Linked DNA regions of Desulfosarcina ovata subsp. ovata. The protein of the gene in region 1 interacts with the protein of each later gene in a pairwise test. Links are inferred from orthologs where the notes say so. Each region holds a gene or a part of one and is shown in the gene's direction. Other genes may lie near its edges.

Region 1 (3,097 bases):
TCTCAAAGGACGCATTGCCGTCAGCATCTTTTTTTTGGTATTTTATCTTTTGCTATCCGGCAGTGTTGAATATCTTCTGAAGCCCAGGGTGGTGGGAAAGCGGGTCCAGATGCACACCCTGGTGGTCTTTCTGGCCATTATCGGCGGCCTGCGGCTGTTCGGGATTCTCGGGATTATCTACGGGCCGCTGATCGCCACCGCTTTTCTCACCTTAACCGATATTTACCATGCCAGTTACCAGCGTCTGATCGAAGACATCTAACCCTGTACGGCGCAGCCCGTCGGTGAACCATGGGGTTTTCCGGCTGCTGCACCAACCTAGATAGAAGGACCGTGCACCAAGATGAGTGACAATTCAACCGAAGCGTTACAAAGCCCGGAAGTCAGCATCGAAAACGAAATGAAGCGTTCCTACCTGGATTACGCCATGAGCGTGATCATCGGCCGGGCGCTCCCCGATGTGCGCGACGGGCTCAAACCCGTTCACCGGCGTGTGCTCTTTGCCATGCGGGAGCTTAAAAACGACTACAACAAGCCTTACAAAAAATCGGCCCGCATCGTCGGCGACGTGATCGGTAAGTACCACCCCCACGGCGACAGTGCCGTGTACGAAACCATGGTGCGCATGGCCCAGGATTTTGCCATGCGCTACCCACTGGTCGACGGCCAGGGCAACTTCGGTTCCATTGACGGCGACCCGGCGGCAGCCATGCGGTACACCGAGGTGCGCATGCAGCGCCTGGCCCACGAGATGCTCGAGGACCTGGACAAAGAGACCGTCAACATGATTCCCAACTACGACGAGTCCCTTGAAGAACCCTCGGTCCTGCCGGCCAAATTTCCGGCGCTGTTGGTCAACGGCTCTTCGGGAATCGCCGTGGGCATGGCCACCAATATCCCGCCGCACAATCTCTCTGAGGTGATCGAAGGCATCAAGGCCCTGATCGACAACCCCATGATCACCTGCCACGAGTTGATGGCATTCATTCCCGGTCCTGATTTTCCCACCGCCGGTGTGATTCACGGTATCCAGGGCATCCGCGACGCCTATGAAACCGGTCGCGGCATTGTGCGGGTGCGCGCCCAGGTAGCGGTTGAGGAGAACAAGAAAACCGGCCAGGAAACCATTGTCGTGACCGAGATTCCCTACCAGGTGAACAAGGCGCGGCTGATCGAGAAGATCGCCGAGTTGATGAAGCACAAGGTGATCGAGGGGCTCAGGTTCGTGCGTGACGAGTCTGACCGCCGGGGCATGCGCATCGCCATGGCCGTGAAGAAAGACCACATGGCCGGCATCATCATCAATCAGCTCTACAAGCACACCCAGATGGAAAACAGTTTCGGGATCATCCTGCTGGCGGTGGTCAAAAATCGTCCCCAGGTACTCACCCTGAAGCAGATTCTGGAAAATTTCGTTCTCCATCGCAAGGAGATCGTCATCCGGCGCACCCGCTTCGACCTGAACAAGGCCGAAGCCCGGGCCCACATCCTCGAAGGCTTGAAGATCGCCCTGGACAACCTGGACGCGGTGGTCCAGCTGATCCGCAGCTCCAAAACGCCCCCGGAAGCCAAGGAACGCCTCATGCAGACCTTCAGCCTGACGGTGATCCAGGCCCAGGCCATTCTCGACATGCGTCTGCAGCGACTCACCGGCCTGGAGCGGGACAAAATTGTCGAGGAGTACGATGCCGTGCTCAAGGACATCGCCCGTTTCAAGGAGATTCTGGGCAGTGAGGCGTTGGTGCTGGGCATCATCAAGAACGAACTGGATATCCTCAAGGGGGAGTTCGGTGATGAGCGTCGCACCCAGATCGTGGCCGGCAGCCGTGCGTTGACCATCGAGGACATGATTGCCGAAGAGGACATGGTGGTCACCATCACCAACACCGGCTATATCAAACGCAACCCCATCACCCTCTACCAGAGCCAGCGGCGCGGCGGCCGGGGAAAGACCGCCATGGGCACCAAGGATGAGGATTACGTGACTCATCTGTTCGTGGCCTCCACGCACCACTATTTTCTCTTTTTCACCAACCTGGGCAAGGTCTACTGGTGCAAGGTGTATGACATTCCCCAGGCCGGCCGCCAGAGCCGCGGCAAGGCCATCGTCAACCTGCTTGAATTTGCCGATGGCGAGCGCATGACCGCCGTTTTGGCCGTGCCGGCCTTCGAGGCGGGGCTGCATGTGATCATGGCCACCCGCAACGCAACGGTGAAAAAGACCGATCTGATGGCTTACAGCCGGCCGAGGACCGGCGGCATCATTGCGCTGCACTTGGCCGAAGGGGATGAACTGATCGCCGTGAAACTTTCCGACGGCACCCAGAACGTTTTTCTGGGAACCGCCATGGGCAAATCGATCCGCTTCCACGAAACCGATGTGCGTCCCACCGGCCGCACGGCCCGGGGAGTGCGGGGCATGAGTCTGGCCGAGGGGGATCGTGTGGTCGGCATGGAGGTACTGCAGCATGGCCAGACGATGTTTACCGTTACCGAGAATGGTTACGGCAAACGCACCTCCATTGATGAATACCCGCTCCATCGCCGGGGCGGCAAAGGGGTGATCACCATCAAAACCAACCAACGCAACGGCCAGGTGGTGAGTATCCTGCTTGTGCAGGACGAAGACGACCTGATGCTGGTTACCGATACCGGCAAACTGATCCGCATGCCGGTCTCCGGTACCTCGGTGATCAGCCGCAACACCCAGGGGGTCAGGCTGATTGTGATGGAAGCGGAGGAACGGGTGGTCAGCGCCGCCAGCCTGGCGGAAGAAGATGCGCCCAATGGCGGTGACGCGGAAGACGATGCCGGTGGGACGGATGATGAGGCGCCGGAGGTGCAGGAATGATAATGCGTGATGCGAGTATCGAGACAACGGCCATTGGCGTCGTGGGCGCCGGCAGTTGGGGAACCGCGCTGGCCCAGCTTCTGGCTTCCCAGGGCTTTTCCATCGACCACTGGGTGTACGAGGATGAGGTGCGCGAGCAGATGCGCACGGACCGGGAAAATGGCCGTTTTCTGCCCGGCGTGCGGCTTTCCGATAACCTGCACCCTTCCGGCGACCTGGATGCGGTGGTGTCCGGCAAGGATCTGG
Region 2 (17,017 bases), 2.3 Mb from region 1 along the record:
GGCCGGCCGTTGAACCTGGTCAATTTTATTGAGCGCCAGCACCACCGGACGCTGATGCTGATCGAGTTTTTCCAGGAGCAGCTGTTCAGACGCCTTGTCCGGGTTGATGGCATCCACCACCAGCAAGATCAGGTCGACTTCCGCAAGGGTGGACAGGGCGGCATCGACGATGCGGGTGTTGAGCGGGTTGCGGGCCCGATGGATCCCCGGGGTATCCAGAAAAACCATCTGGGACGACTGGCGGTGCACCACACCCAAAATCCGATTTCGGGTGGTCTGGGGCTTTTTCGACGTAATCGACAGCTTCTGCCCCAGCATGCGGTTAAGCAGGGTGGATTTGCCGGCATTGGGGGCACCGAGGATGGCGACATAACCGGATCGGAAAGCGCCGGTCGCATCAGGATTGATCTCGTTATTCATCGCCAGTGACCCTTTCGATGGCCGACCAGACCTGTGGCAATCCCTGCCGCGTTTTGGCGGAAAAGAGGGTTAATGCGGTTTCATCCACGTTCAGGGCTCCCGCAATGGCCCGGCGCTGCTTTTTCTGGGCCGATTTCGACAATTTATCCGCCTTGGTCAGCACCAGGATGGCCGCCCGCCCGTAGAGCGACAGCCAATCGATGAAATTCTGTTCCTCGATACCGGGAATCCGCCGGATATCCAGAATCAACACCACGGCCCTGAGGGTTTCGCGCCCCTTCAAATAGGTTTCGATCATCGGTCCCCAGTGACGGCGCACCGACTCGGGAACCCGGGCATACCCGTAGCCGGGCAGATCCACCAGGGACAGGTTCTGGTTGACGGTGAAAAAATTGATCAGCTGGGTGCGGCCGGGCGTGGAACTGGTTTTCACCAGTCGTTTGCGGTTGACCAGGGTGTTGATCAGCGAAGATTTGCCCACGTTGGAGCGACCGGCAAACGCCACCTCGGGCAGCAGCGCCTCGGGGTACTGAGTGGGTTTGACGGCACTGGTGACAAATTCTGCCGATTTGACAAGCATGGGCGTTATCGTTCCGTTTACGACCGGGTCTTCAGATAGGCCTCCAGGCGGTTTAAGCCCTCGGCGATATTTTCCATGGAATTGGCGTAGGAAAACCGCAGGTACCCTTCCCCGTTTGCGCCAAAATCGATCCCCGGCGTCACGCCCACGCAGGCCTTCTCCAGAATCTCGAAGGCCAGGGCGTAAGAGTCGTTGGAGAGGTGTTTGGCATTGGCAAAGACGTAGAAGGCACCGGTGGGTTCGACGGTGATCCCCAACCCCATCTCTTTCAGGCGCCGGATCATGAATATCCGGCGTTCGTTGTAAATGCGTTTCATGCGGGCCACATCCTCGCCGGCCGATTTCAAGGCGGCGATCCCGGCCTTCTGGATCATGGCGTTGGCCGAAATAAAAAAGTTCTGCTGCACCTTCTGAATCGGACGCATGAATTCCTTGGGCGCGATCAAATACCCCAGGCGCAACCCGGTCATGGCAAACAGTTTGGAAAACCCGTTGAGCACAAACGCCCGGTCGGTGAACTCGAGGATGGAGTGCTCTTTTCCTTCGTAGACCAGCCCCTGGTAAATCTCATCGGAGACGATCCAGGGGGACATCCCGGCTATGGCCTGCATACGCGATTCGGACAGCAGGTTACCCGTGGGATTGGAGGGGGAGTTGATGAAAATTGCGCGGGTGCGGTCACCGAGCTTATTTTCGATGGCCTCGGGGCGGTACTGAAACCCATCCTCCTCGAAAACCGGTACCGTTACCGGCACCCCGCCGACGAACTTGATGAAATTGGGGTAGCAGGCGTAATGCGGGTCGGAAAGAATCACCTCGTCACCGGCCTCGAGCAGGGCGGCGAAGATCATGAAAATGGCCGGAGAGGTGCCCGAGGTCACCACCACCTGATCCGGCTGGACGGAAACGCCGTAAGTGGTGTGATAATACTCGCAGATCGCTTCCCGTAGTTCCGGAAGCCCCAGGCTGTGGGTATAATGGGTGAATCCGTTCGCCAGGGCATCGCAGGCAGCGGCTTTGACACATTCGGGGGTATCGAAATCGGGCTCGCCCACCTCCAGATGCACAATGTCTTTGCCTTCACATTCCAGTTCACAGGCCCGTTCCAGAACATCCATAACGATAAAGGATGTCATCTCTTCGGTGCGTTTCGATGCCATGCCCATTCCCCCTTGAAAAGGAAATCAGATTACCTTGTTGAGCGGATACTCGATAATACCTTCGGCACCCTGCTTGAGCAGTTCGGGAATCAGGTCCCGGACTACGTTGGTGCCCACGACCGTCTCCACGGAAAACCAATCCGACTGGTACAGGGAGGCGACGGTGGGAGCGTTGAGACTGGGCAGCAGATCGACCACCTGGGCCAGCTTTTCTTGCGGCACGTTCATCTTGATCCCGACCAGTTTTTCTCCCAGCAGGGCGCCTTTGAGCAAAAGGGCGATCTGTTCGACCTTTTCGCGCTTCTGCGGATCTTCCCAGGCGCTTCGATTAACGATCAGCTGGGTGTTGGTCTGCATGAGTTCGTGGATAATGCGCAGGCCGTGGGCCTTGATGGTGCTGCCGGTTTCGGTCACCTCGACAATGGCATCGGCCAGGCCGGAGACCACCTTGGCTTCCGTGGCCCCCCAGGAAAACGCCACTTTGACGGAGATATTGCGGCTCTCGAAATAGCGCTTGGTGAATTGCACCAGTTCGGTGGCGATCTTTTTGCCCTCCAAATCTTCAAGGGTTTTGATCGGTGAATCATAAGGGACCGCCAGCACCCAGCGGGCCGGACGGGCGCTGACCTTGGAATAGATCAGGTCTTCGGCCACATGCACATCGGAATCATTTTCGGCAATCCAGTCTTTTCCGGTAAGTCCGGCATCCAGGGTTCCGTTTTCCACATAGCGGGACATTTCCTGGGCACGGCAGATGGCACACTCGATGGACTCGTCGTTAATTTCCGGAAAATAACTGCGATCATTAACATTGATGGTCCAACCGGACCGTTTGAACAACGCAAACGTGGCGTTCTGCAAACTTCCTTTGGGAATACCCAACTTCAGCGGCATGGTCATTCTTTATAAACCTCCTTGGGATCAAAAACGGGCTCGCCGACAGTCACCAGCGACCCGTTGTCCACTTTTTGATAGAAGCAACTGGCATATCCGGTATGACAGGCCGCCCCGCCCACCTGTTCCACTTTAAGCAGCACGGTGTCGTTGTCGCAGTCCACCCGGATCTCCTTTACGTTTTGGATATGGCCGGATGTCAGTCCCTTGACCCACAGGGTGTCACGGCTCCGGCTGTAATAGGTGGCCCGTCCGGTTTTCAGCGTCTCTTCCCAAGCCGCCCGGTTCATAAACGCCAACATCAGGACATCACCGGTTTCAACATCCTGGGCAATGGCCGGAACCAGGCCGCCCATTTTTTCAAAATCGAGTTCAATCATTTGTTTTTACTCCATTCCCGTCCGTCTCCGACCATTCTTTGCCCGCCCCTCCATCAAAGCAACCATTGTTTCATTCATTCTGCCAACCGGATACAAACGATCCCATTTTAATGGGCGCCATCGGCCCGACAGAAGAAGCGGATCAGCCGTGTTCGGACAAATAAGATAAAACCGGATTATCTAATCAGATCGACTGCCGGAGTCAATCCCTTTTTTTTGCAACTGCGGGATAATCTTGCGAAAAATTATTTACTTTGTTAGGGTAATCCGATTAATCGTTCAATCCGCAAAAGAAGCGATAAAGGGATCGTTTACTACCGGAAAACCCGGCCTGCAGACCGGAAACAGATAACCGGACAGACTTTCTAATCCGCTATGACCAGAGAAAAAAGCACTTCGCAAATCATGAAAAACAGGGCTCGGCGAAAGCCCGGGGCAACCATCGGGCGACTGATCAAATGGTCACTGGCACTGGCTTTCGTCCTGATGTTGATGGGTACGGCAGCCATGGTCGGCGTCTACTACTATATGAGTGACGGTTTGCCGAAAATTTCGTCTCTGAGCGATTACCGCCCACCCATTATCACCACCGTATATTCGGATGACAACCGAAAAATAGCCGAATTCTACAAAGAGCGGCGAATCGTCGTGCCCCTATCGAAAATCCCGATTCAACTCCAACAGGCGTTTATCGCAGCTGAAGATTCGCGCTTTTACAAACACCAGGGCATCGATTTTTTCAGTATCGTCCGGGCATTCATCAAAAACCTGGAAGCGGGAGCGATTGTTCAGGGCGGCAGCACCATCACCCAGCAGGTCACCAAATCGTTTCTGTTGACCCCCGAACGCAGTTACGAAAGAAAAATTAAAGAGGCGATTTTGGCCTATCGCATCGACAAGACCTTTACCAAAGAGGAGATTCTTTACCTTTACCTGAATCAGATCTACCTGGGACATGGGGCCTATGGTGTCGAAGCGGCCGCCGAAAACTATTTCGGAAAGTCCGTCAGTGAGTTGAACCTGGCCGAATGTGCCATTCTGGCCGGACTGCCCCAGGCCCCCAGCCGATATTCACCTTTCCGCCACCCCGAGCGGGCCAAACAGCGTCAAATTTACGTGCTCAACCGGATGCTCGAGGAAGGCTTCATCGATAATACGCAAGTCACCGAAGCCATTGACGTCAAGATGGACATCAAACCCAGGCGAAACTGGTACATCGAAGAGGTCCCCATCTATACCGAACACGTCCGGCGCTATGTGGAAAAAAAATACGGCGCCGATGCCCTCTATACGCAGGGACTGAAAATTTTTACCGCCGTCAACATCGAGATGCAGAAAGCGGCCCGCCGGGAAATAGAAAAAGGCCTGCGCGATCTGGACCGCCGGCAGGGATACCGGGGGCCGGAATCTCACCTGGCCGTCGAGGCGATTGAACCATTTTGTGAGGAACAAAAGGCCCTGATCGAAAAATCCCCGCTGGTCGAAGGAAACTCGGTCAAGGGTGTGGTGATCGACGTGGACGACAGCGGGGGAAAAGCCACGGTGCGCATGGGGGATGCGCGGGGGATGATTCCCATCGATGATATCCGCTGGGCACGCAAACCCAATCCAAAACTGGCCGCCTATCAGGCTCGCGTCAAGAAAGTGAGCCGCGTGCTCGCCACCGGCGATGTAATTCTGGTTCGATTGAATAAAAAGACAAACAATGAAGAGTTATGGGACCTGTCTCTGGATCAGGTGCCTGATGCCCAGAGCGCCCTGCTCTGCATTGAGGCGGAAACCGGCCTCGTCAAAGTGATGGTCGGTGGCCGTGATTTCATGGAAAGCCAGTTTAACCGCGCCGTTCAATCCCATCGTCAGCCAGGATCGGCCTTCAAACCGATTCTCTATGCGGCGGCACTGGACAAAGGCTATACCGCGGCAACCGAAATCATCGACGCCCCCATTGTTTTTGATGATGAGGAGCGTGACTTAACCTGGAAACCGAAAAATTACGGAAAGAAATTCTACGGACCCACGCTGCTGCGTGAAGCACTGACCAAATCCCGTAATGTGGTCTCCATTAAAATTCTTCAGGATATCGGCGTGGATTACTGCATTGACTACGCCAGAAAACTGGGCATCACATCGCCCTTGGCGCGAGATCTTTCCATCGCCCTGGGATCCTCTGGGGTAACGCTCCTCGAACTGGTCAATGCCTATGCGGTTTTCGCCAACCAGGGATATCTGATCGAACCGGCCTTCATCACAAAAATTGAAGATCGATGGGGAAATGTGCTCGAAGAAATGAACCCTTCCAGGGAAAGGGTAATCGAAAAAAGCACGGCTTACATCATCACCAGCCTGATGGAAAGCGTGGTCAAGGAAGGCACTGGAAAACGGGTCAGGGCACTTAACCGTCCTGTCGCCGGTAAAACCGGCACCACCAATGATCTGCAGGATGCCTGGTTTATGGGCTACACCCCACAGTATATTACCGGTGTTTGGGTCGGCCACGATATAAACAAAACCCTGGGCAAAGGTGAAACCGGATCAAGAACCGCCAGCCCCATCTGGCTCGGTTTCATGCAGGCGGTGCTGAAAGACAAACCGGTACGCGTCTTTCCGGTTCCCGAAGGCGTCGTTTTCGCAAAAATCGATGCTCGGACCGGCTTGTTGCCCATTCCCGAATCCCGCGACACCATCTTTGAATGTTTTAAGGAAGGCACGGAGCCAACCGAGTACACCAAACGGCCAAACAGCATTGTGGATGCGGAATCGTTCTTTAAATCCGACATGTAATGGCGACCCGGCCATGGTTTGACGGATTCATTTTACGATCCTTATATCTGAAAGTCGAACCGTATGATCAAAGTCCTGCTGGCAGACGATCACAGTATTGTTCGGGCCGGTTTGCGCCGGATTGTCGAAGAAAGTGGCGACATTGAAGTCGTGGCCGAAGCGTCGGATGGCCGCGAAGCGATTCTGGCGGTCAGAAAGGAAAAACCCGATGTGGCGGTGATTGATATATCCATGCCCGTATTGGATGGACTGGAAGTAATCACCCAACTGAAAAGCGAAAATCCGCAATTGCCGATTCTCGTTTTAACCATGCACGAAGAACATCAGTATGTGGTGCGCGCCATCGAGACCGGCGCCATGGGCTATATCACCAAACAGAGCGCACCGGAGCAACTGGTCAAAGCGATCCGCAAGGTTCATTCCGGGTCCCTTTTTCTAACTGCCGATGCCGCCGAAGCACTGGCGCTCCGGGTTGCCAAAGGAAGTCAGTCCCAAAGCCCGCTGGAAACCCTCTCTACCCGCGAACTCCAGGTGTTGCGCCGTCTGGCCATGGGTTACACCAACCGCGAAATCGCCTCGGCCTATCACATCAGCATAAAAACCGTTGATACCTATCGGTTCCGTCTTTTGAAAAAACTGAATCTGCGCAACAACGCCGACCTTTCCCGATTTGCCATTCAGAACCGCCTCATTGAAGCTTGACCCGGCCATACAGCCGGATGGCTGCCTGTCTGACCGGAAGATCCCCATCATTTAAAAGCAAACGGATCTCTTCTTTCAGCAGATGGTAATCGTCGGCTTTACAGCCCAACAGATTGTCCAACACCTGAAGACGGACCCGGGGTTCCCGGTCAGCCAGAAGCCGGCGGTAAAAATCCACAATCCTTGTCGTCAGGGGAAGCATTCCCAACCCGGTCAGGCCATCCACCCGCAACTCCATGGGAATATCGCCCATATTTTCAATATAGACGGATTCGACATCCGGAAACTTTTCTGCGAACCGCCAGAGATGGAGCAATATGCTGCGTTTCTCTTCCATTAACCCCACCTGCAGGCGCGTTGTCAGAAATTCGAAAACATATCCATCTCCCACGGATACCATTGCCGACACCACTGCGGCCTGAACATCACGGTCAAGATCGTCAAAATGATGAATCAGTGCCGAAACCGCCGGGTGGTTTCCCTCCCAACCCAGCGCCAATGCACAGGCAATTCGAATCGATGGCGCCGAATGGTCCAGCATGTTGATCAACGCAGCGTTGAGCGATAGGACATCTCTGCTCAGGGAGGCAGCCAGGCCCAGTTGAACCGCAGCGGCAGCGCGAATCTGTTCATCCGTTGCTCCTCCCACCACCAGATCGTACAATGGCCACAACACCCTGTCCTTTCCGGCATAGCCGAGCAGTGGAATGATCTTTATCAGCAGGGGCGTATCGGCATGCGGCAAGGCCTCGAGAAGGATGGCGATGCCGCTTTCCGGATCACTCAAAAAGGATTCCATATCCTCAAGATAACCTCGCACCTTATCCAAAAGGCGATGGGAACGATCAAACGGAATAAGTGTGGCCTTTTTCATTTATATTCAATTGAATGGGGTTTGTTTTGCATGAAGGCATTTCAATATGTATTTGGCTGGAAAATCCGCATGGCAGAAATAGGTTCTGCCCATCTCGGATGCATGCTGGCAGATCGTTTCTATAATCTGCGCTTTTTCGCCTTCACTGACAAAATTTCTTTCATGCTTCTGTTTAAAAACGACCGACGGACCCAGCAGATCCCTTATCTTCTGATACTTTTTTTCGTCCATAAAAAAATGGGTAAACCATTTTTTGTCCACGCAAACAACAATCTCGATCCAAATGCAAATATACCATCGATCGGCAGCAATTTTTCTGGATTGATCAATACACTGCATCGTTAATCCATTATCCAGTTGGACGGATAAGATCGGATCGGTTGACATGGCTTACTCCTTAAAACAGAGACAGTTGTTTCTGTATCGCTGGTTGTGGCCGGTTCAGGCCGGTTGCGCTGAATTCCTTATAGATGTTTTCGATATCGTTGACAAAGGGAGAGAGTTGGCGCGGTTGCATCTGGCCATTGATCAGTCGGGTCTTGGCCCGGGTCAGAAAGAGATGCCGCTTGGCCCGGGTCAGCGCCACATAGAACAGCCGGCGTTCCTCTTCCAGATCAGCGGGACGATTAACGGATTGATAGGGAATCCATCCATCTTCGCAGCCCGCAATAAAAACCACCGAAAATTCAAGCCCCTTTGACGCATGCATGGTGCTCAGGGAAACTTTTTCAACCCGATGGTCATAAGTATCCGTATCCCTGCAAAGGGCGAGCGCTGCTAAAAACCCGGCCGCATCATCCGAACGATGCGCATCGGCCGCTTCCATCATGTGCTGAAATCCCTTTTCAAATCCCGGTTCATCACCAACGGTTTCAAGTATGCCACTTTGTTCGGTGATCATATCGAGACCGGATCGCAGCGAAAGGGTCTCCACTCGTTGCTTCCAGTCCGATATTTGGTTTAAAAAATCGTATAATTGCTGCTGCTTTGATATTCCCATGCCGGGGATGGGCAATCGTCGCGATTGAATCAGGGCCTCTTTAATTGGCAGACGGTTCCGATAAGCCCATGACTTCAGTTTTTCCACTGTTTTCCCGGAAATACCGGGTTTCAGGTGATCACTGGCCATCTGGATGTCGGCAAACGTCCCCAATCCATGAATCAGCCTGAAAATAGAAACGACCCCTTTTATTCCAGGATGGTCCAATACGGATTGACGATCGATCACCTGGCAGGGAATACCGGCCTTTTCCAGCATTCGCCGAATGGGATCGGCCTGAATTCGGGTTCGAAACAAAACCGCAAAGTCGGAAAAGCTCAAGCCGCCTGTTTGTGTGGATCCATCCACCGCACCGGAATCCATTGAAAAAAAGCCAATGCCGCCGATCATCGTTTCAATGGTCTTGCCAATGGCCACCGCTTCGGTATTTTCCGTTTGCGCTTCCGTGACCTGAATGGTGCGATCGCCGACGTGGTCGGAATAGACGGCCCGACGATGGCCGGTGTCGAGCCGTTCGGCATTCTTTTGGATTACCTGCGACGATACCTCCAGAATGGTTTGGGTGGATCGATAGTTTTTTCTCAGGAAGACGACTTCCGCCCCGGGATAGTCTTTTAAAAACCAGTTAAAACAGGTAATGTCAGACCCTCTGAATCCATAAATGGACTGGTCTGGATCCCCAATCACGCACAGGCGGGCCTGATCCCCGGCAAGTCGGCGAACAAGCCGGTATTGGCCGGCATTGATATCCTGATATTCATCGATAAATATATCACTGAACCGATTGACGTATCGATCCTGAATCGACGATTCGTTTTCCAGCAGCTGAACCGTTCGAAAAATAAGATCCTCAAAATCCAATAGATGATCAATATCCATCAACCGTTCATAGGTCTGATAGCAGCGTTCGAACATGGCTGCCAGATCGGGTGGACACAGATCGTCCAATGGATCCTGACTGGAAAGCAATTTCTGTTTGGCCGCGACAATCCAGCCCATCAGATCATCGACTTTAACGGGACTCGCTTTGCCTGTCAGCCCATTTAAAGCCAAAACATCACGGACCAGTTCTCTGCGATGCCCTTCATCGATGACCGAAAACGGCTGATCGGCCTGCCATTGACTTAAAATCCGGTAACCCAAGGAATGAAAGGTCCCCAGGATGGGCATCGACTGGGAATCCCCAAGCATTGTGCGCAGCCGTTCGCGCATCTCTGTTGCCGCTTTGTTGGTAAAGGTCACGGCAAGCACACGCCGGGCATCGACCCCGGCGTTGACGATGCCTCCAATTTTATGGGTCAGGGTGCGGGTTTTTCCGGTACCGGGTCCGGCCACGATCATCAGCGCCCGGTTTTCAAAATCGACGGCCGCCTGCTGCGCCGGATTTAATTGAATGGAATGATCCTTGACTGAGCACGGTGTTATATCCGGTAATGGATTTGGCGGTTGGGAAATTTTTTTCTTGGTGGGCGGTTTCACCCCATCTGTGATTTTGTCCGCAGTTGCAAACAGACTGCGTTGTCCGGAAACCGTTGATCGCTCCGCCTCGGAAAAAATCCGGACCGTACCGAACAACCCATCATATCCCGGCGAAAACGATACGCGATCATCCCGCATGCGAGAAATCGCCTCGGCGAGCAGGGGCACGCCGGCCGATTCAATTTTTTCGGTGTCGAGGTAATGCAGGATATTGAACTCATTTCCCAGTTTTTCCAACAACACCCGGTAGGTTTGCGACACCTTTTTTGATTTTGGTCCGACCCTGAATATTTCGGAAAGCAGATTTTCTAAGGGAATCAACCGATAAAAAGGAAATGTCCGCGTTGGGCGAACCCCTTCTGTACGGGTGGCCAGAGTTTCCACACGGTGCAACACCCCAAGGGTAAGTGGTTTGTTGCAGACCGGACAGATTCCCTGATGCAACAGGGTTTCAGCCGGCGAAAAACAGACCTCGCATTTGCGATGGCCATCCACATGATATTTCCCCTCTTCGGGATAAAACTCGAAAGTACCCAGAAACTGATCTTTATCTCCCTTTTCCATGGCCCAGCGCATAGCATGATAACTCAATTCCGTTTTAAATATATTGGCCTCTCGGCCGAGCTTGGATGGTGAGTGAGCATCGGAATTGGATATTAAGGTAACCTGATCCAGATCGGATACGCGCCAGTTCATCGGCGGATCCGATGACAGACCGGTTTCTGCGGCGAAAATATGGTGACTCAAATCTTCAAAACAGTCAGATAAGGTATCAAATCCTGATTTCGATCCCAACATGGAAAACCAGGGCGTCCAAATGTGAGCGGGCACAAGAAACCCATTTTCGGATGTTTCCAATGTAATTTCAAGCAAATCCCGCGCATCCAAACCAAGGATCGGCCTGCCGTCCGAACAGATATTGCCAATCGCATCCAAACGACCATTAAACCGCTTCACATCCTCAATATCCGGAAAAAACACAAGATTATGATTCTTCCGGGTTCGATCTTGCTTTTTATAGATATTACTGATTTCACAGCTGAGCATAAACCGTACCGGCGCCCGGCAGGAAACGGGCACCTGCGGATCACAGCTTTTTTCAATGTCGCTTCTCAGCCGATACAGGCCCGGTTCAGCGGGTTCGAGTTTATCGATGATCTGGGCAAACCAATCCGGGTGAGTGAAATCACCGGTGCCCACCACCGTTATTCCCTTGAGCTGAGCCCATATATAAATATTTTCAAGATCAAGATCTTTGGCGGTCGCCCTTGAAAACTTTGAGTGGATATGCAGGTCAGCTATAAAAGTATTTGAGTTCATTATATATTTTTAATTTAAAATTATTGAATTCTGTATGATTCAATATCTTTTGTCAATAGGCCAGGATGAACCGCGGACGATATCATCATCATGCCTATGAAAGATGATATTTTCAGCCGCCACTTCTGGTCGGTTTTCTAAAAAAGACCTTGAAAAAGATACTAAAAAAATGTATATGTATGCGTTTTTAATTAAAATTACTAACATCTTAGCTGGATTCGGAATCATCTATGGGAATATTTTCTTCTTCTGTTTCGATTACGCAATACTTTGTCGAGGGCAAACTCGACGAACCGATCATTGAAACCATATCCAAGGGATTAAAAAAACAGTCAATCGAGGAAATTGACAACGAATCGTCAGATAAAGCCATTGGATGGACCTGTTTTAACGATCCTTTCAATACGGATTTTGATAAAAATCCATTTTTGATCGGCACTCATTTGGTTTTTTCCATGCGTATCGATAAAAAATCGATTCCCGCAAAAATTGTTCAAAAACACTATACTCTGGAAATGAAAAAGCGGCTTGAATCCAGTGGTCGCGAGTTTTTAAGCAAAACCGAAAAAAAAGAAATCAAAGACCATGTACTCCATTTATTGAATCTGAGAATTCCTGCAACCCCGAACATTTATGATCTGATCTGGAATTACGAAGAAGGTCGCCTGTGGTTTTTTTCCAATTTGAAAGGGGCCAATGAAGAACTGGAAACCCTTTTTACCCGGTCATTCAAATTAAAACTGATCCGGCTTTTTCCATACAGCATGGCGACATTGACATCGCCGCTGTCGGATATGGAAAAAGATACCATTGCCCAACTCAGTCAAACCCGATTCACGGAGTAACCATATTCCTATGCTGGATGTCGCTGTTGCATACAACCGATACAAATTTATTGGTAATGAATTTTTGACCTGGCTTTGGTTTAGCACCGATACCAATCAGGACTATTTTAAAACGATCGATGAAACCATCACAACACTGGATATCGGCAACCGTATCGTTCTTGAGAACAATGTCAATGATACCAGTGAAATCATTACGATCAAAGGGGATGATGCCGGATTGGAAGAGGGGCTCCTCTCCCTTCGCAAGGGTGCCGTGGTCGTTGAGATGAATCTGATCTACAAAACGGAAAATCAGGAGTGGAAATTCTCAATCAAAGGCGAAAGCCTCAGTTTTTCAAGTCTCAAGGTCCCTGAAACCGGTCCAATGGAAACAAAAGACGACGTCGAGGGGTTATTGCTGGAAAAAGCCTATCTTTTCGAAAAAGCAATCCATCTGATCAATGGCCTCTTTAACGCGTTTCTCAAACTGAGGGCATCGGTGGAATGGGATCAAACTGTGGTTCCGGCGATTCGAAAATGGGTGCTGCCCTGATGGCTGATGATTACCAGCCGCAGCGGACTGATATCGGGTTAATAATTTGTGAGTTATGAACAAATTCGATTTCGTTGCCCATGAAAGCGTGAATTTAAAAATGTATAGAAGGGGTTATTAACGGGCAAGGTATAAAATTAACCCAATATTTTTAAATTGTTATAGATTTATTAACTTTTTGTCAGCTCTAAGTAGAATAAGAACCTTTACAAAAGGAATTCTATTATGAAATTCACGATCAACAAATCTCAAATTGTAAGCGTGCTGGCAAAGATTCAGGGGTTGGCCGGACGACGTAGCAATCTAGCCATTACCGAAAACATATTGATCCGTAGCGGTAATGAGGGGGTTCATCTGACGGCCACTGATCTTGAAACCGGATTTGAGGGGTTTTATGGGGCTGTGGTAGATACAGAGGGGGCTATTGCCGTCAGCGCAAAAAAACTATACGAAATTTTACGTGAATTCCCTTCAGATGACATTGTGATCAACGAAATTGAAAATCGGTGGATCGAAATCGGCAGTGGCAAAATTCAATACCACATCGTTGGAATGAATCCCGACGATTTTCCGGAAACACCGCACATTACTGAAGTCAATTTTTTTCCGATTGATGCCTCTGTTCTCGAAAAAATGATTGAACGCGCCACGATTATTTCTGCGGCCGGAGATGAAAAGCGGGCCCATATCAACGGTGTTTTCGTCGAGCGAATCAAAACCGAAGATATTTGTTGCTTCCGTTTTGTATCGACGGACGGCAGCCGGTTGAATTCAGTCGATCATCAATTTGATATGTCGCAGACCATTGATGCGGGTGAAGGGGTACTGGTGCCAAAAAAAGGACTTAATGAGGTTGCCAAATTTTTAGACATCGAAGGCGATGTTCAAGTGGGCATCAAGGATAGCAATTTCGTTGTCCAAAAAGAGGCTGAGACAATTATTATCCGTATGCTTGAAGGAGAGTTTCCCAAATACGATGACATTCTGAAAAAGGGAACGGTCCACCTGATTGAGTTGGATAAAGTAAAATTTTCCAAGATGCTGAAACGAATGTCCATCCTGGCCACGGATAATTATAAAGGCGCCGTATTCAACTTTGATGAAAATAAACTGGTGGTCACTGCCACCAATCCGGACTATGGTGAGTCCAAGGAAGAAATGGAAATTGAGTTTTCCGGCGACGTTATTGAAGCCGCGTTTAACCCGAAATTTTTTCTGGATACATTGAGTGTTATTGAGGATGACAATATCATTCTCAATATTGTAGACGGCAACCACCCCTGCATTATCGAAGGCGACGGGGACAAAACTTTTACCAGCGTCATCATGCCAATGAGAATTTAAAATTAATGAACGACAATTACGATGCAAATAGTATTGATGTGTTGGAGGGACTTGAACCGGTTCGGTTAAGACCTTCCATGTATATTGGAAACGTCGATGTGGCGGGTCTGCACCATCTCGTCTATGAAGTGGTTGATAACAGCATTGACGAAGCCATGGCTGGATTTTGCGATGATATCCGGGTCACGATCCACCCGGACAACAGTATTAGCGTTGAAGACAATGGGCGCGGCATTCCGGTTGATATTCACCGTACGGAAAATATCCCTGCTGTCGAGGTTGTTTTAACCAAGTTGCATGCTGGGGGAAAATTTGACAATGACAGTTATAAGGTTTCCGGGGGACTTCACGGTGTGGGCGTCAGTGTGGTCAATGCCCTATCCAAAAAGCTTGAAGTCGAGATCTACGCCAAAGGAAAGATCTATTATCAGACATATGCACAGGGGATAAAAACAAGTGAACTGACCGCTAAAGGAGATACGGACAAAAGGGGCACAAAAATCCATTTTATCCCCGACGAAACCATCTTCAATGTTAGTGAGTTCAATTACGATATTCTTTCCAGACGGCTTCGGGAACTGGCCTTCCTGAATAAAGGGGTCAATATTTTTATTGAAGACGAGCGTTTCGATAAAAATGAAAAATTCTTTTACGAAGGCGGTATCGTTTCATTTGTCGAATATTTGAATAAACGTCATGCTGTTTTGCATGAACCCGTATTTATCGAAGGTTATCGAAATGATGTCAATATCGAAGTCGCAATTCAATACAATGCGACCTATAAAGAAAATATTTTTTCTTTTGCTAATAATATCAATACAATAGAAGGTGGATTTCATCTTATCGGATTCAAGGCCGCGCTGACCCGATGCATTAATCAATATTGTTTAAACGGAAATTTGCCAAAAAATCTTTCGGCCAAAATCAGTGGCGACGATGTTCGTGAAGGATTGACCGCCATCATCAGCGTAAGGATAAAATCGCCGCAGTTTGAGGGTCAAACCAAAACCAAACTGGGAAACAGCGAAGTCAAAGGTCTGGTCGAATCGCTGGTCAATGAAAAACTCAGCGCTTTCATGGAGGAAAATCCCGCTGTATCGAGAAAGATTATCGAAAAAGCAGTCGATGCCGCCAGAGCGAGGGATGCGGCAAAACGGGCGCGGGATTTGGCCAGAAACAAGGGAGCCCTGATCGATTCCACCCTTCCGGGGAAACTGGCTGAGTGCCAAATTTCCGACCCGGCTTTAAGGGAACTGTTTCTGGTCGAGGGGGATTCCGCCGGTGGTTCCGCAAAACAGGGTCGGGACAGAAAATTTCAGGCCATTTTGCCGTTGAAAGGCAAAATATTGAATGTGGAAAAGGCCCGCTTCGATAAAATTCTGCGCAGCGAAGAGATAAAGAATATTATCACTGCCTTGGGAACGGGTGTAGGAAAAGAAGAATATAATATTGAGAAAATCCGCTATCACAAGATCATTATAATGACCGATGCGGATGTTGACGGATCCCATATCCGAACCTTGTTGCTTACTTTTTTTTACCGACAAATGCCTGAATTGGTAGATAAAGGGTATTTGTACATCGCCCAACCGCCGCTTTTTAAAATAGGCAAGGGAAAGAGCGAATCCTACATAAAAAATGAAAAAGAGCTGAATGATTTCATTCTGAAAAAAATATGCGAGAAAAAACATATTAAAATTGTCGAGACCGAAAGGATCCTCTCGGATCATCATCTTTTTGTTTTCTTGGGTGATTTGAGCGAATATGTTGCCTCGATGGCCAAATTGGAAATAAGCGGGTATCATCAGAATGTTGTCGAAACGTTGATTAAAGCAGATGTCCTGGATAAATCCTTTCTTCAAGATCAGGAAAAGATGCGTCTGCTGCAGGCGAAATTTGAAGAGGAAGGCTATTCAACAGAGGCATTGCCATGGAATGAAGAAGACGATATTTTTGAATTAATTGTAAAAACGCCCGATCAGAACAACTATCAGCAGGACAATATTGTTGGAAGGAATCTGATCTATTCATCGGATTATCAAAAATGTTTGATGTTGTATAAAAAAATAGAAAGTCAGGATATTCCGCCCTTTGAAGTGACAACGATCGATCGTGAAGACACACCCGTCAGCGTGGAAGATAAATTCAGACTGCTGCAGGTTCTTATCGAAGAAGGTAAAAAAGGTCTCAATATCCAGCGGTACAAAGGCCTTGGTGAAATGAATCCGGAACAGTTATGGCAAACCACCATGCATCCCGACAAGCGTAACCTATTGAAAGTGACGGTGGAGGATGCTGTCGAATCGGATGAAATTTTTACTGTTTTAATGGGGGATGAAGTCGAACCCAGAAGAGATTTTATCCAAAATAATGCGCTGGAAGTCAGTATGTTGGATATTTAAATTTCCATAAATAAAGAATCCCTGATATTCAATGGAATATCAGGGATTCTTGAATGGGTGCGCTCCTTTAATGACAAATATGGTTACAGGATCAGCTTCAGATGCAATTGGTGGATCAGGATAGTCGGTTCAGCGATGAGGCCAGCGGTAAGTCAGATTATCTGCTTAAAAGAGCAAATACTGACTCTCATAATCACCAGTGGTTGTCAATCCTTTTTTTTTAAATTGTTAATACGTTTAACAAGTTTGTAGGATCCTATAATTAAAAATCGATATTTCCCGGTGTCCTTGGAAAAGGAAC

The links.
Region 2: the proteins of gyrA (region 1) and gyrB interact in binary tests that used the Escherichia coli proteins (3 or more experiments, as listed by UniProt). The link is inferred for Desulfosarcina ovata subsp. ovata from one-to-one orthologs.

Annotation. Positions count from the first base shown.
Region 1 is NZ_AP021879.1:1,821,083-1,824,179, reverse strand. It holds gyrA (DNA gyrase subunit A), read left to right. Parts: upstream 1-343; coding sequence 344-2,851; downstream 2,852-3,097. Other genes in the region: GN112_RS08235 (NAD(P)H-dependent glycerol-3-phosphate dehydrogenase), read left to right, coding at 2,848-3,097; GN112_RS08245 (AI-2E family transporter), read left to right, coding at 1-262. UniProt on the Escherichia coli protein: A type II topoisomerase that negatively supercoils closed circular double-stranded (ds) DNA in an ATP-dependent manner to maintain chromosomes in an underwound state.
Region 2 is NZ_AP021879.1:4,105,256-4,122,272, forward strand. Bases 13,932-17,017 are described here. They hold gyrB (DNA topoisomerase (ATP-hydrolyzing) subunit B), read left to right. Parts: upstream 13,932-14,319; coding sequence 14,320-16,716; downstream 16,717-17,017. Other genes in these bases: dnaN (DNA polymerase III subunit beta), read left to right, coding at 13,932-14,314; asnS (asparagine--tRNA ligase), read right to left, coding at 16,979-17,017. Outside these bases: GTPase Era, read right to left, coding at 1-420; yihA (ribosome biogenesis GTP-binding protein YihA/YsxC), read right to left, coding at 413-1,000; GN112_RS18185 (pyridoxal phosphate-dependent aminotransferase), read right to left, coding at 1,018-2,160; hisG (ATP phosphoribosyltransferase), read right to left, coding at 2,185-3,060; hisI (phosphoribosyl-AMP cyclohydrolase), read right to left, coding at 3,057-3,434; GN112_RS18200 (penicillin-binding protein 1A), read left to right, coding at 3,840-6,215; GN112_RS18205 (response regulator), read left to right, coding at 6,279-6,917; GN112_RS18210 (HEAT repeat domain-containing protein), read right to left, coding at 6,904-7,704; GN112_RS18215 (hypothetical protein), read right to left, coding at 7,798-8,178; GN112_RS18220 (UvrD-helicase domain-containing protein), read right to left, coding at 8,189-10,966; GN112_RS18225 (recombination-associated protein RdgC), read left to right, coding at 11,821-12,435; GN112_RS18230 (hypothetical protein), read left to right, coding at 12,500-12,970; more of dnaN, read left to right, coding at 13,196-13,931. UniProt on the Escherichia coli protein: DNA gyrase negatively supercoils closed circular double-stranded DNA in an ATP-dependent manner to maintain chromosomes in an underwound state.